Botrimarina mediterranea: one gene and its partner. Each later gene encodes a partner of the first gene's protein in a complex. Links are inferred from orthologs where the notes say so. Each region holds a gene or a part of one and is shown on either strand. Other genes may lie near its edges. The genes, in order: tsaE and tsaD.

Region 1 (3,242 bases):
TGGCGATGGAAGTGCGTCGGGGCGGCCAGCCGATGAACGTGCAGCTCACCGTTGCTCGCCGCGGTTCTTCGCCGGCCCGTGACGTGGCGGCCAGCCTCGCCTCGACCACGGCGCCGGCTGCGGCGACTGCCGACCCGGCGTGGCAGGTCCTGGGCATGAAGCTCGACGTGGAACCGAAGGCGACCTTCGAGTCCCGCGGCAGTCGCTACCGCGGCGGCATGCGGGTGGTCGATGTCCGCGGTGACGGTCCCGCCGCCGCCAAGGGGATCCGTGCGGGCGACATCCTCGTCGGGATGCACAAGTGGGAGACCGCTTCGGACGAAGACATCCGCTACATCGTCAGCAACGAAGCGCTGCCGACGCTCGGCGAGGTGAAGTTCTACATCCTCCGCGGCGAGGAGACGCTGTACGGAGCGATGAAGGTCGATGCGACGCGCCGGTAGGGTCCGCTGTGGACCGTACGTTTGATTCGGCGGCACGAACGATTTTTCGCCAAGGCGAATCGTGGTCGCGATGAGTGAACCTGGTACCGATCCCGAGATCGTGGGCTTTGTCCCCCCTCTGCGGTCCGCACAGCGGACCCTACGATTGGGGCATGGAACTTGAATTCGTCCGCTGGTTGCACGAACGACTGCCCGCCCTTAGCGAGGGGCAGATCGGCGTCGGTGACGACGCGGCGGTTGTCGCTCTCGGCGGGTCGCAACTCGTGGCGACCGCCGACCTATTGATCGACGGCGTCCACTTCGACACCTCGCAGCACGCCATCGAGCGTATCGGCCGCAAGTCGCTCGGCGTGAATCTCAGCGACTTGGCGGCGATGGCGGCGCGGCCCGTGGGTTGCCTTGTGAGTCTCGCGCTACCGCGCGGCGGGGTCGGGGGAGTAACGACGCAGCAGCTCGCCATGCGGCTCGTCGAAGGGATGGCGCCGCTCGCCAAAGAGTTCGGATGCCCCATCATCGGCGGCGACACGAACGTGCATAGCGGCCCGCTTGTCATCAACGTGACGGCATTCGGTGAGCCAACCGAGCGCGGGGTGGTTCGGCGCGACGGCGCGCGACCGGGCGACGTGCTGCTCGTGACCGGCGACTTGGGCGGCAGCCTGTCAGCGAAGCAGTTCGACTTCACACCCCGTGTGCACGAGGCGCTGACACTGCACGCTGCGGCGCCACTTCGCGCGCTGATGGACCTTAGCGACGGATTGTCGCTCGACCTCACAAGGCTGTGCGAGGCAAGCGGCGTGGCTGCCCTCGTCGATGCCGATGCCATTCCGATCTCGAATGCGGCGAAGATGACGGGCGAGGCGGCGCTCGATCATGCGTTGTCCGACGGTGAGGATTTTGAACTCCTTATCGCCGCCGCACCGGACGACGCCAAGCGGCTGCTCGCTGAGATGCCGGTCGCTTGCGGGCTGACCCGCATCGGTGAGACTATGGCCGGTTCCGGCGTCTCGCTTCGTTACGCCGACGGAACAGCGACGCCACTCGATGCGAAGGGCTATCAGCACCAATGACGCAGATCATTGAAATTGCCGACGAAACCGAGATGGCGGCCCTCGGCGCCAAGCTCGCCAACACCTTGCAGCCGCCGGCGGTGATCGCCTTGATTGGGCAGCTCGGCGCCGGGAAGACGCGGCTGGTGCAGGCCGTCGCGGCGGAACTGGGCGTGCGTGAAGACGTCACGAGCCCGACGTTCGTGCTGGTCAACGAGTACCGCACGGGCCGGACGCCGATCTATCACTTCGACGCCTACCGCCTCAAAGACGAGGACGAGTTCATCGAGTTGGGCGTCGAGGAGTACTTCGCCGGACTTGGCGCCGCGGGCGCGGGACTGACGTTCGTCGAATGGGGCGACCGCTTCGCCGACTGCCTACCGCCGGGGACGGTGACGGTGCAGATCGAAGTGCTGGAGGGGACCGGGCGGCGCGTCACGATCGACGGCCTCACGATTTAATCTACCGCGAGTCTTATCCCCCTCCCTGAAAGGGAGGGGGATCAGTTTCAGGCGTCGGCTACCGGCTCCTCCGTCGTCGCGTTCAACTCCGGCTCGGGCTTGCCGTTGACGATCTTGTCGTGGCCGGCGCCGAGTTCGATCTGACGCATGATCGCGTCGGTCGTCTTCTTGTGGTACTTGTAGTTGTCTACGACGAAGGTCTTTTGCCGGCCGCTGGGCGTCTGGTAGCGGACGCGGGCGATGCCCTTGTCACGCCACTGTTTCTTGTCGATCGCCGTCACTTGGTCGAGCGAGAAGGACTCACCCCAGCGTGTGGTGATGCCGTTCTCGTTGAGCTCGAACCAGCGGCCGGTGGTGCGGAGCACCGTTGTGAGGAACCAGACGCCGCCGGCTAAGGCGATGACCGCCATCACATACTGGCCGAGGATGTCGCCCTCGGTGCGGAGCTTCTTCGGCGGGATCTTTGGCCAACCTTCGGCGGCCACCTTCGATTCCCAAGCCTCTTTCAGCTCGGGATAGTCGGGCATCTGCTTCTTGATGAGCAGATAGGCGTCGTGCGGCCCATGCCCGGCTTGATTAATCTCTTGAATTTTTTCGCCCGGAAGCACGTCCTCGGCAATCGCCATCAAAGCGTGGCCACGCTCCATCTGCGCCGGGTAATTGATGTACCCGTCGTAAAGGCAGTAGAGCATGAAGGCGATCGCGCCGAGCCCCAGCCACTTGAAGCGGCTGTAGAACTTCGGGTTATTCTCGGCTCGGAGGGGCAGGCTCACGGCATGCACTCGTGGGTCGCGTCGGTATTCGGATGAGTATTTTGCTCTGCGGTCCGCCCGACTCTTGTGACGGGCCGCCCGGCTATTGTGACCAAGCGAGCCGGGTTTGCTCAACGAAGTCTCGCGATTCGCCCCCTCTGGCGGTAGGCCCCGCGTCGCCAAGTCGGCGCCACCCTCATAATCAGAACTTGCAAGGAGGCTACGACTACAGGATGTAACGGCTGAGGTCCTCGTCTTGGGTCACTTCCTCTAGTCGCTGCCGGACGTACGCGGCGTTGACCGGCACCGAGGCGCCATTCATGTCGGCGGCCTCGAACGACAGTTCCTCGAGCATCCGCTCCATGATCGTGTAGAGCCGGCGGGCGCCGATGTTTTGCGTCGATTGGTTCACGGAGAACGCGTACTCGGCGAGGGCGTCGATCGCGTCGGCGGTGAAATCGATTTTAACGCCTTCGGTCTCCATTAGCGCCGCGTACTGTTTGGTGAGCGAACCGCGGGGCTCGGTGAGGATCCTGACAA
Region 2 (3,268 bases), 500 kb from region 1 along the record:
GAGTCGCGGCTCGGCCTGCACACGTTCCAGAACAGCTACCCGGCCAACGGCGCCTACGCGGGTCAGAAGAGCGAATGGGCGTGGGACGCGACGCTCGGCGGTCGGAAGGGCGTGATCCGCTACGGCAACTTCGACGACTGCAACCCCGTCGGGTGGCAGCTCGACTTCGAGGGCGCCACGATCGTGCGGCTCAATCTCGACGAGGCCCGCGACGTGGACGCGTCCGACTTCCGTTTCGGCGTGCCGCTCACCTACACGGCGGGCGACGGCGTCGCTTACAAGATCGGCTACTACCACCTCAGCTCGCACCTCGGCGACGAGTTGATCGCTCGCACCGGGAGTAATACGCGGATCAACTACGTCCGCGACGCGATCATCGCGGGCGTGTCTTACCAGATGTTCCCGAGCCTGCGGGTCTACGGCGAGACGGCCTACGCGTTCTTCACCGCCGGCGGGGCCGAGCCTTGGGAGTTCCAGTTCGGCGCCGAGTTGTCGCGTCCCGGACCAACCGGATTCCGCGGCACGCCGTTCATCGCCACCAACGCGCACCTTCGCGAAGAGGTCGATTTCAGCGGCGACTGGACCCTCCAGACCGGCTGGCTGTGGCGTGGCGACACGGGCAGCACCCTGCGGCTGGGCCTGCACTACATGAACGGCAAGAGCAACCAGTACCAGTTCTTCGATCGCAATGAAGAGCAGATCGGGTTTGGGCTGTGGTGTGATTTTTAGGGCTTACGCCCGGGGTTAGGGGCGAGGGGCTACGGACGCCGGCAGGCAATGGCCTGCCCTACGGTCTTTGGCTTGAGTCCAGACCGGTCAGCAGCGAAGCTGCTGTTTGGGTCCCCCGCCCCCTTCAGGGGGAGGGGCTAGGGGAGGGGGAGAACCCTGGTACCCACTTCGCCCAAAATCAACCCGGCGAAGGATGGTCGTTAAGATTGTCCTAGCAAGCCGTGTATCCGCTTCGGCCCCCTCCCCTAGCCCCTCCCCCGCAAGCGGTGGAGGGGGACACAGGCAGCCGCTTTGCGGCTGTTGGTTTTCAATCCGCAATCCACAATCCCACTTCCGCAATCCCGTGCTTCGCCTCCTCTGCATCGAATCCACCTGTGACGAAACCGCGGCGGCGGTGGTGACGGACTCGCTCGAAGTCCTTGGCGCCGTGGTCGCTTCGCAGAACGCTTTGCACGAGCGGTTCGGCGGCGTCGTGCCGGAGATCGCTTCACGGGCGCATGTTGAGCGGGTGTTGCCCGTGATCGAGGAGACGCTGCGGAAGGCGGGCGTGACGCTCGCCGACCTCGATGCGATCGCCGTGGCGAACCAGCCCGGACTCGTGGGGTCGCTGCTCGTTGGCGTGTGTGCGGCGAAGGCGTTGTGTGTGGCGTCGGGGTTGCCGCTGATCGCGGTGAACCATCTGCAGGCGCATGTGTATGCGTGCAAGATCGCCAGCGGCGAAGAGGTCTTCCCGTGCGTCGGGCTGATCGTCAGTGGCGGGCACTCGAACCTGTACCGCTGCGACGGGCCGACCGACTTCACGCCGCTCGGCGGGACGATCGACGACGCGGCCGGCGAGGCGTTCGACAAGGTCGGTTCGTTGCTGGGCCTCCCCTTCCCCGGCGGCCCCGCGGTGTCGCGCGCAGCGGCGCAGGGGGACGCGAAGGCGATCCGCTTCCCGCGCCCGCTGCTCGATGACCCGACACGATTGGCGTTCAGCTTCAGCGGACTGAAGACGGCCGTGCGTTACGAGATCGCCGGCCCGGGCGGGGATCCCGCACAGGTCGAATTGTCGGAACAGCGCGTCGCCGATATCGCGGCCGGTTTTCAAGAAGCCGTAGTCGATTGCCTCGTGGGTAAGTCGGAGCTGGCTCTCAAGATGACGGGCTTCGACACGTTGTGTGTCGGCGGCGGCGTCGCGGCGAACGGCCGGCTACGCGAACGCCTCGAAGAGTCCGCCGCGAAGCACGGGCACCGCCTGTTCATCCCGCCGATGTCGCTCTGCACGGACAACGCCGTGATGGGCGCGATCGCGATCGAACGGTTCAAGGAAGGGAAGTTCGAGTCGCTTGAGATGGATGTCTATCCGGGGCTCGAGCGGATCGGCTGATCTCGGTTGTCGCAGAGTGCGCCTGGGTCTGCGCAATGCGGACGGTTGCGGGCGCGTGGCGCGGGGTTTTGACTGTTAACCACAGAGCCGCCGAACTACTCTCCCTAGCCCAATCGGATCATGCCCCTCCTCTACCGCCTTGTTGCGCTGACGATTCTTGCGGCGCTCGTGTCGCCGGCTATTGCTCGAGAGACCGAGAATGTCGTCCTCGTCACGATGGACGGCCTGCGCTGGCAGGAGTTGTTTGGTGGCGGCGATGAGCGGTTGATGCAAGACGTCGGCGCGGAGGAACGCGTTCGCATCAAGCAGCGTTACAACGCCGAGACGGCCGAGGCGCGGCGCATGGCCTTGATGCCGTTCTTTTGGTCGAAGATTGCGACCGAGGGCCAGGTGCTGGGCGATCCGTCGAAAGGCTCAACGGTGAAGGTCACCAACGGCCATGACTTCTCGTACCCCGGGTACAACGAGTTGCTTTGCGGCTTCGGCGACCCGGCGGTGAACTCGAACGAGAAGGTCTACAACGAGAACGTCACGGTTCTCGAATGGCTCAACCAGAAGCCGGCGTATCGTGGTCGCGTCGCGGCGTACGGGTCGTGGGACGTGTTCCCGTTCATCATCAACGATCGGCGGAGCCGCGTGTATGTGAACGCCGGCTGGGCGCCGCTGGAGTATGGCGACAACGCCACGGTTGCCGAACTCAACGCCCTCGCCAGGGACTTGCCGCGGTACTGGGCCGGCGTGCGTTTCGACGCGATCACGTTCCGCGGAGCGCTCGAGCATCTCAAGGCGGAGAAGCCGCGGGTGCTCTACCTGTCGCTCGGTGAAACAGACGATTGGGCGCACGCGGGGCGTTACGAGCTGTATCTCGACGCGGCCGCGGTGGCGGACGATCAGCTGCGGCGTCTGTGGGAGACGCTGCAATCGATGGACGAGTACCGCGGCAAGACCTCACTGGTAATCACCACCGACCACGGCCGCGGCGACGGGCCGGTGGGTTGGAAGAGCCACAGCGTGGATATCGAGGGATCGAACCGGATGTGGATCGCGGTGATCGGGCCCGATACGCCGTCGCGCGGCGTCTTGAAGGACGTCGAGGCGACGCAGTCGCAGGTGGCGGCGACGGTGGCGAAGTTGTTGGGTGAAGACTTCACCACCCATGATTCGCGCGTT

Evidence for each region.
Region 2: the proteins of tsaE (region 1) and tsaD are in contact, whole or in part, in a crystal structure (PDB 6N9A), measured with the Thermotoga maritima proteins. The link is inferred for Botrimarina mediterranea from one-to-one orthologs. Residues at the interface, in WP_004082108.1 of Thermotoga maritima: Leu37, Gly38, Lys46, Lys57, Val59, Lys60, Ser61, Thr63, Phe64, Thr65, Leu66, Met67, Val69, Pro71, Tyr82, Arg83, Leu84, Asp86, Asp88, Phe89, Asp93, Ile128, Asp130, Glu131, Arg134; in WP_004082750.1 of Thermotoga maritima: Cys10, Asp11, Arg49, His50, Leu82, Gly84, Gly135, Gly136, Glu154, Thr155, Leu156, Asp157, Asp158, Ser159, Glu162, Asp165, Lys166, Arg169, Leu170, Tyr175, Lys213, Thr214, Leu217, Tyr218, Gln221, Arg222, Asn324.

What each region holds. Positions count from the first base shown.
Region 1 is NZ_CP036349.1:1,395,217-1,398,458, forward strand. The notes cover bases 300-3,228. They hold tsaE (tRNA (adenosine(37)-N6)-threonylcarbamoyltransferase complex ATPase subunit type 1 TsaE), read left to right. Parts: upstream 300-1,506; coding sequence 1,507-1,950; downstream 1,951-3,228. Other genes in these bases: Spa11_RS05515 (trypsin-like peptidase domain-containing protein), read left to right, coding at 300-443; thiL (thiamine-phosphate kinase), read left to right, coding at 596-1,510; Spa11_RS05530 (hypothetical protein), read right to left, coding at 1,998-2,723; hslU (ATP-dependent protease ATPase subunit HslU), read right to left, coding at 2,929-3,228. In the rest of the region: more of Spa11_RS05515, read left to right, coding at 1-299; more of hslU, read right to left, coding at 3,229-3,242. UniProt on the Escherichia coli protein: Required for the formation of a threonylcarbamoyl group on adenosine at position 37 (t(6)A37) in tRNAs that read codons beginning with adenine.
Region 2 is NZ_CP036349.1:897,441-900,708, reverse strand. Bases 131-3,085 are described here. They hold tsaD (tRNA (adenosine(37)-N6)-threonylcarbamoyltransferase complex transferase subunit TsaD), read left to right. Parts: upstream 131-1,072; coding sequence 1,073-2,098; downstream 2,099-3,085. Other genes in these bases: Spa11_RS03560 (alkaline phosphatase family protein), read left to right, coding at 2,219-3,085; Spa11_RS03570 (DUF1207 domain-containing protein), read left to right, coding at 131-729. Also shown: more of Spa11_RS03570, read left to right, coding at 1-130; more of Spa11_RS03560, read left to right, coding at 3,086-3,268.